4 regions of the Paenibacillus sepulcri genome follow, and region 1 is predicted to be linked to each of the others. Evidence: riboswitches for the same ligand, from Rfam matches in the RefSeq annotation. Region 1 holds a riboswitch; each other region holds the start of a gene.
The links. A riboswitch is a leader RNA that binds a small molecule or an ion and turns the genes downstream of it on or off. The one in region 1 is predicted to bind cyclic di-AMP.
Positions count from the first base shown of each region.

Region 2: it holds a riboswitch for cyclic di-AMP, as region 1 does, so the genes downstream of both, ACFOLF_RS11900 (APC family permease) here and ACFOLF_RS24275 (hypothetical protein) in region 1, are expected to answer to the same signal.
Region 3: it holds a riboswitch for cyclic di-AMP, as region 1 does, so the genes downstream of both, ACFOLF_RS16995 (C40 family peptidase) here and ACFOLF_RS24275 (hypothetical protein) in region 1, are expected to answer to the same signal.
Region 4: it holds a riboswitch for cyclic di-AMP, as region 1 does, so the genes downstream of both, ACFOLF_RS17775 (3D domain-containing protein) here and ACFOLF_RS24275 (hypothetical protein) in region 1, are expected to answer to the same signal.

Region 1 covers NZ_JBHRUP010000001.1:5,528,605-5,533,222, forward strand. The annotation lists gene ACFOLF_RS24265 (PAS domain S-box protein) at 34-477, opposite strand; partial or broken gene ACFOLF_RS24270 (YitT family protein) at 742-1,448, opposite strand; gene ACFOLF_RS24275 (hypothetical protein) at 1,560-1,988, opposite strand; cyclic di-AMP (ydaO/yuaA leader) riboswitch at 1,996-2,160, opposite strand; cyclic di-AMP (ydaO/yuaA leader) riboswitch at 2,559-2,756, shown strand; cyclic di-AMP (ydaO/yuaA leader) riboswitch at 2,849-3,033, shown strand; gene ACFOLF_RS24280 (hypothetical protein) at 3,150-3,560, shown strand; gene kdpF (K(+)-transporting ATPase subunit F) at 3,681-3,758, shown strand; gene kdpA (potassium-transporting ATPase subunit KdpA) at 3,799-4,618, shown strand, end outside.
Region 2 covers NZ_JBHRUP010000001.1:2,659,108-2,663,725, reverse strand. The annotation lists gene ACFOLF_RS11910 (MFS transporter) at 1-419, shown strand, start outside; gene ACFOLF_RS11905 (polysaccharide deacetylase family protein) at 443-1,363, shown strand; cyclic di-AMP (ydaO/yuaA leader) riboswitch at 1,574-1,734, shown strand; gene ACFOLF_RS11900 (APC family permease) at 1,870-3,687, shown strand; gene ACFOLF_RS11895 (hypothetical protein) at 3,751-4,314, opposite strand; gene ACFOLF_RS11890 (hypothetical protein) at 4,440-4,595, shown strand.
Region 3 covers NZ_JBHRUP010000001.1:3,859,374-3,863,991, reverse strand. The annotation lists gene ACFOLF_RS17000 (DEAD/DEAH box helicase) at 1-1,587, opposite strand, end outside; gene ACFOLF_RS16995 (C40 family peptidase) at 1,891-2,391, opposite strand; cyclic di-AMP (ydaO/yuaA leader) riboswitch at 2,397-2,550, opposite strand; gene ACFOLF_RS16990 (hypothetical protein) at 2,948-3,763, opposite strand; gene ACFOLF_RS16985 (M1 family metallopeptidase) at 3,829-4,618, opposite strand, start outside.
Region 4 covers NZ_JBHRUP010000001.1:4,011,998-4,016,615, reverse strand. The annotation lists gene ACFOLF_RS17785 (HD domain-containing protein) at 1-271, shown strand, start outside; gene ACFOLF_RS17780 (TatD family hydrolase) at 291-1,070, shown strand; cyclic di-AMP (ydaO/yuaA leader) riboswitch at 1,243-1,445, shown strand; gene ACFOLF_RS17775 (3D domain-containing protein) at 1,685-2,833, shown strand; gene rnmV (ribonuclease M5) at 2,964-3,536, shown strand; gene rsmA (16S rRNA (adenine(1518)-N(6)/adenine(1519)-N(6))-dimethyltransferase RsmA) at 3,537-4,430, shown strand; gene yabG (sporulation peptidase YabG) at 4,504-4,618, shown strand, end outside.

The DNA.
Region 1 (4,618 bases):
CATTCGCTCGGAATCTTTGCTCCATGATGTCCCTTATAATTCCGCGATAGCCCACAGGGCTCCCGTCCGCCGCTTCTCGTATAAGTACGATCGAGCCTTCAACGGACCTGCGGGTACCATCCTTGAGAATAACATCCCATTCGACGCAGTGGACCGCGGTTCCTGTATGATGCACCCATTGGTACGTTTGCTTGTCTTCCGGGCATCTTCCTTGCTCATAAAATCGGTGAAGCGCTTCTCATGCAATTCAACTTCGGAAACTCCCAGAATTTTGACCAGCGCGTGATTGAAAAAGGAAAAATGGCCGGACTCGTTCATCTCGTAGTAGCCGTCTTGAATGCTTTCCAGCGTGGAGCGGATTTTGATCTCTTCATGCGCCCATTGTGCCGCGTCTGACCGTCGGACAGCCTCCAGATTGCGCTGAATCAGCAGATAGAGGGAGCAAGCCGTTATGATAATGGCTGCTGCGCCAAACAGTCAGGGAGGCCTAATTGAAGCAAGCAGGCGAGGAGCAGATAAACGACCGCGATTTTAAGTGAAATTAGTTTTCCCGCTGTGTTATTTTGTATGTGTTCGGTTTTATGCATGCGTAAGTTCTCCAGTTCTATATGTTGTCTACAGGATATTCAAGAGGAGATCAATGACTTTAATGCCGATGAAAGGCAGGATGACGCCTCCCCGCTCCATAAATCATCAGGTTGCGGAACAAGAGCTGGTTGGCTATTTACGCTATTTATGCTGCTATTCCCGCTCGAAGCCTTGTCCCAAAACATCATGCACATTGCTGATGATAATAAACGCGTGGGGATCGGCCTCTTTCACAGCATCCTTCAAACGCCCGATTTCCTGCCTGGAAACAATGCAGTGCACGAGCTCTTTATGTTCAAAAGAAAAACCGCCTCTAGCGGGAATGAGAGTCGAACCCCGCTCCAACTCCCGGGTAATCGCTTCGCAAACGGCTTGCCCTTTATGGGTAATATTCGAAAAGGCTCTGGCTTCATAGGCCCCTTCCGAAAGCAATGATATCGATACCGCCGGTCGTTTCGCAAATCTGAATACGATGCCAAGCCCGAATCCGATCATAGCCGGCATATAAGGTAACGAGAAAATAATACTCCGGATTGACAAACGGCACAATCCAGCCACGGTCAATCACAAACTCCATCAACCATAAGAACAACGATAAGGAAAGCGTGCCGTATATCGTAAAGATCATTCGCCGATGCCTCATATTTCTCCAGCCGAGCAGCAGCAGCGGGATATTTATGAGCAACGTAGTGACCGAAGGGGGCAGCGAAAAAGCATACAGCAGCAGGAGGGAGATCCCGGTAAGCCCCCCTCCATCAGCTTGTTGGGAATGATAAATAATGCAGGCCGAATGCGAAAATAGCCGCGCCCAGCATAATAGCGGCAAGCTGTCTGAGGGGAAACACCTGTTTGTTGATCATCACGATCTTAGTACCTCCGGAAGAATCCTCTGACTATAGGGCATAGAAAATAAGCCCGAAGAGCACAGAAACTCTCCGGGCTTCCCTACAATATAAAAAGAGGTTTGAATGCTAGAACAAACTAATATAAGAAGATGCACGGTCAAACAATACGGTTTTTGTCGCTGACTGATTATGACCGGGATTGCTTTTCAACTGCTCCAGAGCTGAGGAGACCAGTACACTTTGAATGGTATCTTCATGGTAATGCTGCAATAACCAAGCGAGATTATGAGGCTCCCTGGAATCCATGATGTCTCGGAAACGGTTGGACCATGTAATCCAGTCCGCGGGCTTTTGCCAATTTTCCAGCACCATATCGCTCCATGCTTGTCCGGCGTTTGTGGTCAGAAACAGGATGACCTGATAACGGGTCATTTTGTTTTCATTGAGGGCCACAATAAACAGCTCCATCCTTTTGACTTGAACGATCTGCAGGCGGAGTTCCGGTTCAGGCAGCGGGTCAGCTTTGGGCAGTGGGTCAACGGTTTGAACAGACATCTTTAAATTCTCTCCCTTTTTTCGCTTACGAGGTTAGCTGTCGGATTCGGACGAGAGAGCCGCCCTGCCAGAGCCGTCAGGCATCCGGATTCACCCCTTGAACGCCAGAAGTGTCAGACGCTCACATGGTTCCCCCGCTGCTTCCTTTGGAAGCACTCAGCGAATAAATGATAGCCGTAACAGGCTTGCCATTTATCATATTCCGTTCCTTTTCTTCTGTAAAATGATCCGCAGCCTGTTAAACACTTCATAACGCCATATTTTTCATTTAAAGTGAAAATAAGCGGCTAAAACCAGTCATTTTGCGCAATTACTCGTTCCCTCTTCATGTTGCTAATACGCTGCCCCAATCTTCATATAAGCTCCCGAAGGGCCTGGTTTCATTTTAAGCGGAGATAAAGAAAAACGGCGAAATACCGCGATATACAGAGCATAAAGAAGCATTGATCCTCTGAAAGCGCTTGAAAATATGTCCAGCGGCGTTATTTGTGCCCATAGCTGTTCTGGACATGCTTTACACGCCGTACGGCTGGGAGTATGATTCATATCGTGCTTAACAGCATATATCCATTTTTTTGATCGCTGAGTTTCCGCCTTCGGGTGGAAAGCGGGGGAACCATAGAGGCGTTGTTGGTATCCGATGTGAGAGTCGGATCGTACAGCGCAGGGGTGAATCGTTGCAGGAGTGTCATGAAACTCATGCAGCGTAGGGCGACTCTCACCGCCCGAATCCGACAGCTAACCTCGTAAGCGCAGGTGGAGAGAGGAATGGTGAACGAAGTGATCGATTAAATTCGACCGCAGAGCGTCACGTGCCTCTGCGGTTTTTTGTTGTATAGATTTTTGTATAAATCTTGAATTTGTTTCATTCGCTGAATATTGCGCAGCAGCTGCAGTAACGGGGGAACCAACGACCGTCCTCGTCCATCGGGACGAAGGCGACGGTCACGGGGTGAATCATCCGGCATTCCAAAATGCCGGGCGTAGGGCTACTCTCATGCCCGAATCCGACAGCTAACCTCGTAAGCGTACCGGGAGAGGCAACACTTATCGCGAGCGATCAGGACGTTTGTCATGGTCAAAGAAGCCGCAGGTAAAGGTTACTCTTTTCCTAAGGCTTCTTTTTTGTTGCCTTCTTCCCTGAATTTGGAGGAGAAAAGTATGGAACAACGGCCCATATTGGTGGCTGCATCGACTGAGGCAGGGAGAAAATTCGTACGGCTGCTGCTCTACAAACAGCAGCCTGTGGTCGCCCTCACGAATAATAGGAGGGAAGAAAAGCTGCTGCGGGAACTGGGCGTTAATGAAATTATACGAGTGAACACGACCCGCAGCAAAGCGGGAGCGGCTCCCCAATTTTCGATCGGACGCGTTTATATTTTTGAGTCGAGCCTGCCGCTCAGCTGTCAGTATCTGCAGCTCATGGCCAACTGGTCCTGCCAGGAGATTACCGTTATTACGACGGTATGGCATCCCGAGGTTATTTATAAAAAGCTCGGGGCTGCCTATATTGTGCGCACGCAATCCGGAGATGTCGGGTTCTTGCTCAGCCGCCTGAATGATCAACCATAAAGGGAGTGCTGTTATGTTGGATGTATGGATGATTTTGACTTTGATCGCCTCTTTCCTTGTTATCGCCGGATTCTTGGTCTGGTGCGACAAATCGATCGACGAGACGGAGGGAGAACGCTTATGACGCTGGTATTGATTTTTACAGGCGCGTTGCTGATCTACCTGGTGTATGCCCTGCTTCATCCCGAGAAATTTTAAATGAGCTTGAGAGTCGATTAAGCCCCAAGGAGGAACGGCTATGGACATATTGCAAATTATTATTGTGATCGGCGTTCTGATGCTGATCGCCAAACCGCTCGGGAATTATTTGTATCATGTATTCTCGAACGAACCTAACCGCACAGACAAGGTGTTCGGTCCGGTGGAGAAAGTGATTTATATGATCATGGGGCTGAAGAACAGGGCGGGGATGAGCTGGAAGAAGTACGCCATCAGCTTCGTTACCATCAACTTCATATTCGTAGCCATCAGCTATGTGCTGCTTCGGGTGCAGAGCGGGCTGCCGCTAAATCCGAACGGAATCGGCGATATGGAGCCCACGCTCATTATGAATACGATAATCAGCTTTATGACCAATACGAACCTGCAGCATTACAGCGGTGAAAGCGGGCTGTCGTATTTCACGCAAATGGCGGTCATCATGATGATGATGTTCACGTCGGCGGCGACCGGCTTCTCGGTTGCAGTCGCATTCGTGAGAGGAATCACAAGCAAAGGAAAAACGGTAGGTAACTTCTTCGAGGACTTCGTCAAAGCGCACACACGGGTCTTTTTCCCGCTGGCGATCATCGTCACCCTGGTGCTGGTCGCCCTGCAGGTGCCGCAGACGCTTGATCCTACCTTGTCCGTAACCACTCTGGAAGGCGCGACCCAGCAGATCGCAATCGGACCTGTAGCTTCATTGGAATCGATCAAGCATCTGGGCACCAACGGAGGCGGGTTCTTCGGCGTCAACTCGGCGCATCCGTTCGAGAACCCGAGACCACTTACGAATGTCATCGAGATTTTGTCGATGTGGGTGCTGGCTGCGGCGCTGCCTTTCATGTACGGCAGATTCG
Region 2 (4,618 bases), 2.9 Mb from region 1:
ACGGCTGGAGGGTTTCTCTCGCTGTTTATGCCTTGTCCGTCATACCGCTGTGGTTCGGTCAGGGACTTGCCAGCGGGATTGTATTCGGGATTATTGTCGGCTTCGGACTGGCTGGGTATCTGGTTACTCCGCCTGTGCTGAACAGCCGCATCATCGATCTGGATACGGCCAGAACCGGCCAGCGCAGGGAAGGCGTGTATACGGCCGTCAGCGGATTCATCACCCGCTCCAGCGGTCTGATCTCGGCCTTGGCGTTCTGGACCATCGGCATGCTCTTTGGCTATGTAAGCGGCGACGAACCCGGACCGAATCCTGATTTGACCTTTCGCGTCCTGGTCTGTGTTGTCCCATTTTGTTTACTGAGCGTTTCCTTGATTCTCTCGTTTTTTCTGAAGCCATTTCCGAAAAGTCAGGATTGAATAAAGTATTGGAGGTGCGGCAGATGGAGAAATATTTAATTTTGAATGCGGATGATTTTGGGCAGAGCGAGGCCGCCAATCAAGCTATTATGTATTTGCTGGAGGAGCGGAAGGTATCATCGGCAACGATTATGCCGCCTGCTTCGGCCTTTGAGCAGGCGGCAGCGTGGTGCCGTAAGCAGAAGGCTGCGAATATCGGGCTGCATCTGACGCTAACAAGCGAGATTGCCGCTTTGCCCTGGAAAAGCCTGACCGGCGATCCGTCGCTGGAGGGCCCGGACGGGCGCATGCACGCCACCATCGAAGCTTTCGAGCGGCAGTCCGATCCGAAGGCGGTTGTACGGGAAATGCAGGCACAGTTCCAGGCGGTGAAGCAGGCGGGTCTGACGGTCTCCCATGCGGATAATCATATGGGAAGTCTCTATGGGCTGGCGACAGGCAGAAGCTATCTGCCGCAGGTGCTGTGGCAGTGCTCCCGGCGCGGCCTGCCATTCCGTCTGTTCCGCTGGATCGATCCCCGGGACAAGTTTCTGGCGTCCATTCCGGGGGCGGAGCAGGCACTGCGCAAGGTGGTCCATCTTGCGGATACGCTCGGCGTGCCGATACCGGATTATCTGCTGAGCCATACGTATGGCGTGGAAGAAGGGGAAACCTATGAGAGCTTCAAGCAAATGATGCTGGCAAAGCTCTACGATCTTCCCGAGGGAATCTGCGAGACTTATATTCATCCGGCAGCCGAGGACGAGCATATGAGCGCCCTTGTTCCATCCTGGGAGAAGCGGGTATGGGAATACAAGCTGATGCAGGGGGATGATTTCGCTTATGCGCTGAGGGATGCCAAGGTTGCCCTGGCGACTTACGATGATGTGCGCAAGTACAGAAAAAAGCCAAGGCTCAAATCCGCGGCTGTGCTGTTGAGATCGCTTATGACCAGACAAAAATAATGGGTAGGAAACATAATAGGTCATAAATGAAGATATCCTGCGAAAAAGGTTGATAGGAAGAGGATAGGATCTATGTAAGCGTTTATATCGCTATATAGGGTAATGAGCTAAAATATTCTCCAGTTTCCGTTGCTGTACAACAAATAAGTGAAGGAGTAATATTCAGTAAGTGAAGCAGCAAGTCGCGGAAAAGAGTTTCAATTTCATAGAAATCCTTAATCGCTGAGTTCTGAAACAGAAACGGGGGAACCATGGAGGCAGATGCAGTTGATCTGGTCTCAGGGGTGAATCACCTGGCGCAAGCCAAGGTGTAGGGCGACTCTCGCGCCCGAATCCGACAGCTAACCTCGTAAGCGTACGGAAGAGGAATTATCGTTGTTTTAACCATGTTCAATTATGGATAAAGCCGCGGAAAGCTCCTAACTTTCTGCGGCTTTTTTTATGCTTGAAATAAGGGATAGGATCATTTGCTTCACAACAAAATGCAGCTAAAAGGGGAAGTCACAGTGGTAGGCAGATTCAAACGGTTATTAATCGGACGTCCAATGAAAAGTGCGGAAATTGAAGGGGAAAGGCTGACCAAACTTAAAGCGCTTGCGGTATTGTCCTCGGATGCGCTCTCTTCAGTCGCTTACGGGACGGAGCAAATTCTGATCGTTCTGATGGCTGCGGGCTTCGCGGCGGTATGGTATTCCATCCCCATCTCGCTTGCCGTGCTGGGTCTTCTCCTGATTCTGATTTTGTCATACAGGCAAACGATCTTCGCTTATCCCGCCGGAGGCGGGGCTTATGTAGTAGCCAAGGACAATCTGGGCGTCCGCACCGGACTGCTGGCCGGAGGCTCGCTGCTTGTCGATTACATTCTTACTGTCGCCGTCAGCACATCCGCCGGGACTGATGCCATTACATCGGCTTTTCCGTCCTTGCATGATCATCGCGTACTGATTGCACTCATCATGATTTTGTTCTTGACCATTATCAGCCTGCGCGGAATTACGGAATCCGCGTCCGTGCTTGCCATGCCCGTTTATTTGTTTGTCTTCGCGATTTTCGCACTCATTATTTCGGGAATCATCAAGTATGCGCTCGGAGGCGTTGACGCGCATCCTCCGGAAATCGGCGCCGCAGTATCGAATATCAGTCTTTTCCTGCTTCTGAAGGCCTTCAGCTCCGGCTGTTCCGCGCTCACCGGCGTGGAGGCGGTGTCCAACGCCATACCGAACTTCAAGCAGCCAGCCAATCGCAATGCCGCCGCCACATTGATCATGATGGGCGCCATTCTGGGCGCTATGTTTGTGGGAATCAGCCTTCTCGCCTACTGGTACGGCATTACGCCGAATCCGAAGGAAACCGTAGTCTCCCAGATCGCCGATTCCACCTTCGGCAGAGGCGTGATTTATTATATCATCCAGGGAGTCACTGCCCTGATTCTGTTTCTGGCGGCCAATACAGCCTACTCGGCCTTCCCCCTTCTGGCGTTCATGCTGGCCAAAGATAAATATATGCCGAATGTGTTTATGGTGCGCGGCGACCGACTCGGCTTTTCCAATGGCATTATCATTCTGGGCATCTTGTCCGCTCTGCTCGTGGTGCTTTTCCATGGCGATACGGAGAGCCTCATTCCCCTGTATGCGGTAGGTGTCTTTATTCCCTTTACGTTATCCCAGCTGGGGATGATGGTGAGGTGGATTAAGCTGAAGCCAGCCAACTGGATCATAAAATTAGTCATCAATACAATTGGCATGCTCACCACTCTGGTCATTACGCTGATTTTTATCTTCACCAAGTTCGGCCATGTCTGGATGGTCTTTCTCTTCCTGCCTGTTGTGATCTGGATCTTTCTGAGCATCAACAAGCATTACCGCAATACGGCGGATCAATTGCGGATCAACATGGAAGCGGACAAACCGGTTATTAAAGGAAGCACCATCGTGGTTCCGGTAGCGGGCATAACGCGCGTTGTCATGCAGTCGCTGAGCTACGCCAAGTCGCTGACGGAGAATGTGGTCGCCGTTTATGTGGGATTTGATGATGAAGATATTGAACGGATGGAGAAAAAGTGGGAGGAATGGAATCCCGGCGTCCGTCTCATCGTGCTCCGGTCCAGCTATCGCAGCGTGATCAGGCCGCTCATGAAATTCATTGATACGGTCGAGTGGAAAAGCGCGGAAACCGATCATATTACCATTCTCATTCCCCAGTTCATAACCAAGCATTGGTGGCAGTATATTCTTCACAACCAGACAGGCTTGATGCTGCATGCTTATTTGTTCGCCCAGAAGGACGTAGTTATCACGACAGTCCCCTATCATCTGAATCGGTAAACTAACCTGCCATGCGCATTGTTTTGGAATATCGATGCAGCTGATAGAATAGCAGCTCAAGCATCAGGCGGTCTTCATCTCTTGCTTAGCAGTAGATTGGCGCTGGATATAGCGCTCCAGCTCGCCCTGAAATTCCAGCTGCAGAGCTGCTGAATTTTCCAGATCGCCGGGAGTGACCAGCGAGGCCGGCTTGTCGGCAATCGGAAGTCCGCTATGCTCGAACACCTTGGCGACAAACTGGGTGCAGAAGTAAGCATTCTCGCGCTGGAACTCCATATTCAGCATAACGCCGAACAGGCCGATCAGATTGTATTTGTAGTTTTCCTTGTTGGCTTCAATGGCTTGGATGTAGGCCTGCATCCGCTCATAAGCGGAGCGGCTGATCGTACAGCTGTAGACGGCGCAGACCGCTTTGCCGAACAGCTTGCCCTTCATATCCTCTTTGACGAATCCGCCGGATAGCGGATTAAGCGGCTGCTTGCGGCCAAAGCTGTATACATCCTTCAAGTCGGAGTCAAATGCGATGGAAGCGTGATTGCGGGGCGCCTTCGTGACGAATTTAATCATTCTTGTAAAAAGTGTTCCGGTGTCCGTCATCAGGACATAAATCGTTTTCTGATCATTCATAATCCATTTTCCCCCGTACCCTTATATGTTTCATTTCTGTTATCTTAAGAGTACGGGAGAACGCCGTATGACGAAACATGCTCGAGGTTGGTTTCTTACTGGACCTGCGGCGGGGATGTTAATATTTGGATATCCCGTTCGAGCGCTTATTGGAGGTTGAACCGGTTCAATTGTGGCAGCGGGTAAAGGGCTGCAGTTTGAGAACGGTATCCGTGTATGTTGATCATATTGATATTTTCGGCGACCGCAAAAACGAAACGCCTGCTTTCTGTGCTTTCTGATCATTTTTTTGGATGAAACCCGC
Region 3 (4,618 bases), 1.7 Mb from region 1:
GCGGTAGCATTCGCTCCGCGAAATAAGCGCGTGGAGGCGGCTAACCTCCAGATCCTCCGCCGCGACCATCGCTGTAATCTGCTGGGAAAGCACATCAAGCGGCTCCTGCGGCAGTACGATCTCCTCGATATCACGGCGTGTGATATCGCGGCAGAGCACGGCGGATTCCGGCAGCTCGCTGCGGCCGCGGGCCAGGATGAAGCCGCGGCTCACATCGCCCACGGCATGGCCGGCGCGCCCGATCCGCTGAATGCCGGCCGCGGCCTGCTTCGGGGAATCGATCTGAATGACCAGCTCGACATGTCCGACATCGATGCCAAGCTCCAGGGACGAGGTGGCCACAAGGCAGCGCAGCTCGCCTGCCTTGAGCATGCCCTCGATCGTTAGCCTGCGCTCGCGCGCAAGGCTGCCGTGATGGGCGCGCGCCATCTCGTAGCCGGCGTGCTCGTTGAGCCGGAGCACAAGCCGCTCGCACAGCCGGCGGCTGTTGACGAAGATCAGCACAGACCGGGCGTCGTTCATTAACTGGAACACCCGGTCAACGATCGGCAGCCAGACGGCTTCGCGGGTCTTGGCCGGCTTGCTGAGATCGGGCATCGTAACCCGAAACTCAATGGACTTTGACATTCGGCTCAGGACGATCGTAACAGGCCGCTGACTGTAGCCAAGCGGGTGCGGGCGCTGCCCGGTCTCTGCACCTGCTCCGGCAGCGGGCGGCGGGGAGCCGCTATTTTGCACGGAATCCGGTAATGCAGGGTAGAGAGAACGTCCGTCCGTCATGCGCCCGGAGCTCGTATCCGCTTCCTGCGGGCTGACGGCTTCCTCCCGTCCGCCGGCCGCCCCAGGAGCGTCCACGGCTGGATGACCGGCCGCCGCATCGGCCCGCTGCTCCCAGCCTCCGAGGAAGCGGGCAACGCGTTCAAGCGGCTTTTGTGTCGCCGAGACTCCGATGCGCTGCACCGGCTTCGGGCATAACGCACTGAGCCGCTCCAGCGACAGGGATAAATGAGCTCCCCGCTTGTCTCCGGCCAGCCCGTGGATTTCATCCACAATGACCGTTTCCACCGTCTGCAGCATGCCGCGTCCTTTCTCGGAGGTAAGCAGGAGGTAGAACGATTCAGGGGTGGTAACCAGCACATCCGGCGGATTGCGCACCATTCTGGCGCGCTCGCTTGAGGACGTATCCCCGGTCCGCACGGCTGAGCGTACTCCCGGCCATGCGAGGGTCTCCGCTCTTTGATGCTCTTCATGGAAACGTTCAATAGCTTCCATAAAGCCGATGATATGGTACTGAATATCGTTATTAAGCGCCTTCAAGGGCGTAATATAAAGTGTGCGCACGCCTGGCTTCCAGCTGCTGCCCGGGGCCGTGGCGGCGATTTTGCCTACTGCGATTCCGTTCAGGCAGGGCAGCAGCGCCGCAAGTGTTTTACCGGAGCCGGTCGGTGCTGCGATGAGCGTATGATGATTGTCCATAATTGAAGCCCACGCGTCCAGCTGAATATCGGTCGGCTCGCCGAAGGCCTGCCGGAACCACCCCGCAAGAGTCGGATGAAACACCTGCAGCGCAGGGGAAAGCTCTGTCATCACCTAACAGCTCCTTTCATTCATACATCAAGGTTGGGATTGTGGTTATATTATACCCATTTTCCCTCTGATTGCGAGATTCGCCGGCACCCTCCGCACAACGCCCGGGTCTATCGGGTCCATTTTGACGGCATCCAGCATGCGCTGGACTGTTTGAATACCGGAACATACGGGGTATATATAAGAGCCGCTTCTTATTTCATACACCCAAATGAAAAAGCAAAAACCGCAGCAGCTTGTCCAATCGGACAAGCGTCTGCGGCTATGCATCAGCATTCGTTAGCGAATGCTCATTGACACTGATCAACCAGCGTCTTCGCTGTCAACCAATTCATCAGAAGGTTCGTCAGCGTATTTCTCGAATGTCTCAGGGCTCATTACGCGGCGGGCAGTAACATAGCGTTTAACGTAGTAAGAGTCACTGAGGCTGCTAATGGTAACGCCCTTGCTGGAGGAGGAATGAGCAAATTTGCCGTCTCCAACATAAATGCCGACGTGCGAAATGCCGCGACCATTCGTATTAAAGAATACGAGATCACCAGCAATCAAGTCGTCCTTGACTACTTTCTTGCCCAGCTTGGACTGAGCGGAGGATGAATGCGAGATCGAGACGCCGAGTTTGTCAAACACGTACATCGTAAATCCGGAGCAGTCAAATCCTTTGGTAGTCGTCCCTGCCGTGCGGTAAGGAGTGCCGATCACATCACTGATAACGCCGTCCATTTTGGAGTCTGCTAGTGCGCTCCCAACTTGGAATAAGAGTACCAATGCTAGACCGATGAGTAGTGCAGAAACTTTTTTCAAAAAATGTGACCCCTTCCGGTTGCCTGCGAGGTTAGCTGTGGGGTTCGGTTGAAGGCTCCCTATGATACCCTCTGACATTCGTTGCAGCAAATGTCGGGATCAATTCACCCAAGATGGTTCCCCCGCTTCTCATCCAAGAGAATTCGGCAATTTTTTCATGCTGGCATACTAATTCTGTTTTTTTAGCGAATCTCCTTCCAAATTCACAATTTGTTCACAAATTAGAATTATTAGAGTGAAACTTTTTGACAACTCGTCTCGTTATCTTATTGCAAAAAATGCGAAAGGGCCTTCCGGCATCTGCATGAGCCTTTTTTTTGTGGTCTAAACTTGAGTCTTAAGTCCATGCGGCAGTTGAACGCTTCCGATTTCACCCGCATTATCGACAATATCTGACTGCGCCTGTTTCTCTAATTCGCCTTTCAGATGTCATATTTTCAAAACAAAGAGGGACCAACCGCATCAAAACGGCTGATCCCTCTTTGATATTTTTAAGTTCTCACCGGCAACTGAACCGACTTCTGCCTGCTGCCTGTTTCGCTAGTAAGAGCGGTGGTCAGGTCTGCTTGGAATGCCATACTTCATATTGCGAGGCTACCGTCCACACTTTCATAACCGTACGAACCAGATGATAGCTTTGATGCAAAATGAGTGCAATCAACCCGGCCCAGAGCATGGAGGCCGAGGCCATGGTCAGACTGAGCGCCATTCCAATGGCCCACATTAGCAGCGAGATGCCGGCCAGCGGAATAAGATGCCGCACCCCGCCCCAGAATGAGCGAAGCGCGCCGTTTCCGGACACAACGCCGAACTGCATGGCGAGGAAGAGCAGGTGGAGCAGCGCCGCCCACACCAGCCAACCGCCGGCCCAGGGCCCGATCTTGTTGGCGATGTCCGCCAGACTGCCGCTGCTGAGCAGGGCATCAAGCGCTTTGGGCAGCAGCCATACGCCCGGAGCCAGCGTCAAGGCCGTTTCGATGCCGTATAGCAGTGCAATCGGCTTCCACGCCGTACGGATTCCTTTGATAAATCTTGTGCCGTTCTCATCCTGGGCATGATGCAGGGAATGGAACAGGCCGGCGTTCAGGAACGGGGTCAGGAGCATGCGCCCGAGCAGCAGACTTGCGAAGAGCCAGATATAGGGACGAATGAGATCGGTCTTGAGCAGCTGGAACTGCGCCTCCGTCAGGAAAAGCGCCACAGCTCCGTCCGAGGGTGCGCTGTCCGGGTAACGCTTCAGCAGCGGGACCATAATTCCTTCAACCGAACGGTAGAGGAAGAAGCCCCACAGCAGCTCATACAGGAACAACATAATAATGATGTAAAAATGCTTCATCGTCAGATGCCAGCCTTGCTTCACATGATGGTTCATGCAAGCCTTCACCTCCTTTTTTCTCCATTTGTTTGGCGGGTACCTGCCGGCTCCAGGTCGCCAGGCTACCAGGCAAGTGAAGTGAAGATCCCCTCCAGCAGCTTGGCAACGCCAATGCTCCAGCGCGTTTGTACCTTCTCCGGAAGCTCGGCTTTCATGAAATTGTTAATATGCTTGTTGTCGAGCACGTTCTCATTCTGTGGATCAATCGCTGCCCAAAGCAAAGGAGAGGAATGCACCAGCGTATATTGAATGTGCATCTGCGCCGCATCCCAAACCTTCGGCAGGGTCGTCCCGTCGGCAAACTGGAAAACAATCGGGACAGGTCCGTAGCTGCCACCATTCTTGCGGATCAGCACGGTTGACTCATATTTCACAGTGCCGTTTTCCTTCACAGGCTTGACCGCAATCGATTCAACCGAATAGTCGGACATCTGATTGCCGTAGACAAACTGGCTGAAATAATCGTTCCACTTGGTCTTGGTGACCTGCTCCACAACATGCTGGAAATCCGCCGTTGACGGATGCTTGAACTTGTATTTCTGGAAGTATGTCCGCATGATCTTGCTCATGATCTTCGGACCGACCTGTTTCTCGATGCCGAACAGGACAAGCTTGGCCCGCATGTACACATTTTCCGCATAATGATTATGGCTGTGGTAGGACCAGGAAAGCTGCTTCAGCGGTGCGGGATCGGTCATGTAGCTGGCTTCCACAGGAAGATTGGGAGCTACGCCGTATTCGCTCTCCATCACCTTGTCCTCGGAGTAGGAGGTGAAGCCTTCATCCAGCCAGGCTTCTTCGAATTCATTGGAGGCGACCATGCCGTACCAATATTGATGGCCGATCTCGTGA
Region 4 (4,618 bases), 1.5 Mb from region 1:
CTATCATCTGGAAATCGACTTTCCCTACGATATGCCGTATGATGTATACCGTCTGGGGCATGATTTCATGGACAAGGATGAACGTCCGCCGATTCTGCTTCTGGGGCAGGATGACCGCTTGTCTGAAATCTCCAGAAAGTCGGATATCATCCGCTCGATTACCGGAATTCATCAGGGCAAATATCATCTGTATTACCCCGAAGAGCCTTTACTTGAATCGGCCCATCTGTTGTCGCCGCATATCCGCGAACGATTCGGGCTCTTATTATAGAAGGGAGATCAACTTGCTTATGTTAATCGACACGCATACCCATCTGGATTCGAAACAATTCGACGAAGACCGCGCGGAAGTGATCGAACGGGCCCGTGCTGCCGGGATCTCGAGAATTATAAATATCGGCTTCGACCGGGAGACCATTCCCACGACAATGGCTCTGGCGGAGCAATATGATTTTATCTATGCGATTGTAGGCTGGCACCCTGTTGAAAGCATTCATATGCTGCCCGGGGACCTGGACTGGATTGCATCGCTTTGCGATCATCCCAAGGTTGTCGGAATCGGCGAAATAGGCTTGGATTATCACTGGGATACGTCTCCGAAGGACGTTCAGCAGCGTGTTTTCCGGGAGCAGATCCAACTTGCGCGGCAGAAGAAGATGCCCATTTCGATTCATAACCGGGAGGCGCATGAGGACGTGCTTCATATACTGAAAGAGGAGAATGCCAAAGATGTGGGCGGGGTCATGCACTGCTTCTCAGGCAGCTGGGAGACGGCGAAACAATGCCTTGACATGAATTTCTATATTTCGTTCGGTGGACCGCTCACATTCAAGAACGCGCGTGTTCCCAAAGAGGTGCTTGCACAGGTGCCGCTTGACCGTATTTTGATCGAGACCGATGCTCCTTATTTAGCTCCCCACCCCTATAGGGGGAAACGAAACGAGTCCGCTTTTGTCCGTCTTGTAGCAGAAACGGTTGCCGAAATTAGAGGGAAATCTGTAGAAGAAATCTCGAAAATTACGACAGAGAATGCTCAGAATTGTTTTGCTTTTAAAGAAAAAGGGCTATAAGAGGCAGCAATCAAGACATTTCGAGTGAAAAAACTAATTTTGAGTCAGTAAATTGGCAGTTTTTCACGTGATTTTCCTTAAAATTCGTTAAAATCGCGATTAATCTCTTCTTTACAATGAGCAGCAAAAGGCGGTATCATTCATCTCAGAGCTTCAAAACTTGCATTCCTTTTCCAAAATATCGCTTAATCTCCGAAGTCGGAGAGCGGGGGAACCAAACATTGATACACTTCGTATCGGACGAAGGGCAGTAAATGTTGAATTCTTCTTGGGGTGAATTTTATGGAAGCATGTGGTAGACATGCCAGCCATGAATAGGGCGACTCTCTCGCCCGAATCCGACAGCTAACCTCGCCAGCGTAATAGTGTTATAAGAGAGATCAACCTCGTGCATTTAATCCATGTCCCGTCGTCATCTGGGAAGCCACGAAACAGATCCTCTGTCGTCGTCGGCTTCTTTTATTTTGAATATTGCGTAAAAAGACGACATAGGGTTTACCATGGAGGTCGAGGTTGGAACGAGGAGTGGCGTGCAATCACGCCAACAAAAACAATAGAACCGTCAAAGGCAATCATGTAACTAGGCGGCGGGGCTATGAAGGAGGACCGAAGAAGTGGGCGCACTCCAGCTTAAGGATACCCATGGTAAACGATCATCCAGCATGTCTTTCGCATTGCGATGGAAGCATGAGAACGTGCGTTTAATATTACTGAGCGCTCTGATCTCAATCGCTATGACTTTCATGTTTCTGGTGTTGTTGTACGGAACGGCTGACAAGCACGTCTCCGTAGTAGTGAACGGACAAGAAACCATTGTTTCGACAAAACAATGGGTCCTTCAACGCCTACTGGATGAACAAGCCATCACGATAGGGCAGTATGACAAGGTGTCCTTACCTCTTAACGGGGGAATAAAGGACGGCGACCGCATCGTCATTGACCAAGCGGTACCGGTCCATGTGAAGGCAGACGGCAAGGTAAGAACGTTGTACACGACAGAAAGAACGGTTAAGGCAGTGATCGATCAATCGGACATACTGATACGCAGTCAAGATAAAGTTTGGCCTGCCCTGGAGGACAGAGTAAAGTCCAACATGAGTGTCACGGTCACACGGATCGAGAAGAAAATTTCGGAGAAGGCTTATACCGTTCCCTTTTCGGTCGTGAAGAAGGAAGACCCCAAGCTTGAGCAGGGCAAACAGAAGCTTATTCAAAACGGCAATGAAGGCAAAGTAGTCAAACAGTTTGAGAACGTATATGCGGACGGGGTGCTTGTGTCCCAGACTATGGTTACCAAGCTGACGAAAGCGGAGTCGGTCGATAAAGTGGTGGCGGTGGGTACCAAGAAGCCGGAAACGAATGTAGTTACGCTCTCAGCGAAGGCGGGCTCTTCTACAGTAACGACCAAGCGGGGCGACAAGCTGAAGCCTAAACAGATATTGAAGAATGTAACGCTGACTGCATATGCTGCGGGCGTTTCATCAACGGGCAAGTCAAAGAGTCATCCGCAATATGGGATAACGGCATCAGGTGCGACGGTTCAAGAGGGCAGAACTATCGCGGTTGACCCGAAGGTTATTCCTATCGGCTGGTGGGTCTACATTGAGGGTATCGGTTTCCGCAGAGCGGAAGATACGGGCAGTGCCGTCAAAGGCAAAAAAATCGATGTTTATTTTGAAAGTGAGTCTTATGCTGAGAAGTTTGGTCTCAAACGAGGATACACGGTTTATGTGCTCGGGCCGAATAAGCCGGAGGCAATTTAACCTTGGGACCTAACTCCCTTAATAAGGGTTTACCTCATTCATATCGTATTTTAAACATAAATATGCCATTATAAGGAGGGGCGATTGCCTCTTCTTTTGTATGTTTGTCTGAAGGGAATGGATGGACGGCATGATTAAGGAAATAATCGTAGTTGAGGGCAAGGACGATACCGTGGCCATCAAGCGGGCAGTTGAAGCGGAAACGATCGAAACCGGCGGTTCGGCTATCGGAGCGGATGTTTTGCGCAGGGTGGAGCTCGCACAGCAGCGCCGCGGAGTTATTTTATTTACAGATCCGGATCATGCAGGGGAGCGCATCCGTAAAATTGTTGCGCAGCGTGTGCCCGGCTGCAAGCATGCTTTTCTCCCCCAGGAGGATGCAAGCTACAAGGGGGATATCGGCGTCGAGAACGCCTCGCCCGAAGCGATTCGAAGAGCGCTCGCCAATGTGCGTACGGAAGCGGGCAACGGCGAAGGGACAAGCCAGCCCGAGATCACCTGGGACGATCTTATGCGGGCAGGTCTTCTTGTGCACGCGAACGCTTCAGAGAGGCGTCTAAAGATGGGCAATTTGCTCGGCATCGGCTATGCGAACGGCAAGCAGTTTTTTAAGCGTTGCTCCATGTTCCGAATTACGCGCGAGGAATTTGAGCTGGCATTGACAGCGATGGAGCAAGAGAGCAGCGAAAGGGGCAAGTCTTGAATGAGTGGTCCAAACGTGCATGAGGATGTAGCTTCGCCAAGACGCACACGCGACATCATTGCCAAATACGGATTTTCCTTCAAAAAAAGTCTGGGACAAAATTTTCTGATTGATCAAAATATATTGGAAAAAATCGTATCGGCAGCAGGGCTGGACGAAACAAAAGGAGCTCTGGAGATCGGGCCGGGCATCGGAGCCTTGACCCAGCAGCTTGCCGAGCAGGCCGGGCGCGTTGCCGCAGTGGAAATCGACAACAGGCTTATTCCGATTCTAAGGGATGTGCTCGCTGATCGCTCTAATGTTCATGTTGTGCATGGAGATGTGCTGAAGCTGAATCTGGGCGAGCTGATTGAGAAGCATTTTGCGGGGTTAAGCGGAGTCAGTGTAGTGGCAAATCTGCCCTATTATGTGACAACGCCGATTCTTATGAAGCTGCTTGAGGAAAAGCTGCCGCTTGAGCGTATAGTGGTTATGATTCAGAAGGAAGTGGCGGAGCGGATGGCTGCAAAGCCTGGCGGCAAAGAGTACGGCAGTCTCAGTGTGGCGGTTCAGTATTATTGCGAGCCGGAGCTTGTCTGCATCGTGCCGCATACGGTATTCATCCCGCAGCCCAATGTGGATTCCGCTGTTATCAAGCTGACGGTGCGCAAGCAGCCTCCTGTTGATGTGAGGGATGAAGCCCATTTCTTCCGTACTGTCCAGGGCAGTTTCGCACAGCGGCGCAAGACAATCTATAATAACCTGACAGCTTTGGTGGGCAAAGAGAACAGGGAGCTTCTGGGACCTCTTCTGGAGAGCTGCGGCATTGCTCCTGCACGCCGCGGCGAGACGCTGTCGCTGGATGAGTTTGCCCGCCTTAGCCACGCTTTGCTGGAAGCCGGACTGCCAAGCTAGAGATCTTCGGACGGCTTAAAAACGCACCATTGACGTTGCTGGCCCATAGGATAGACGAAGAGGTGATTTGCCCATGAAGCAAGGGGACCTGGTCGTCCGCAAATCGTATGGCGGGGACGTCCTTTTTCGCGTTGCCATTCTAGACTCAGAAATAGCAATACTGAAGGGTACGGACTACCGGCTGCTTG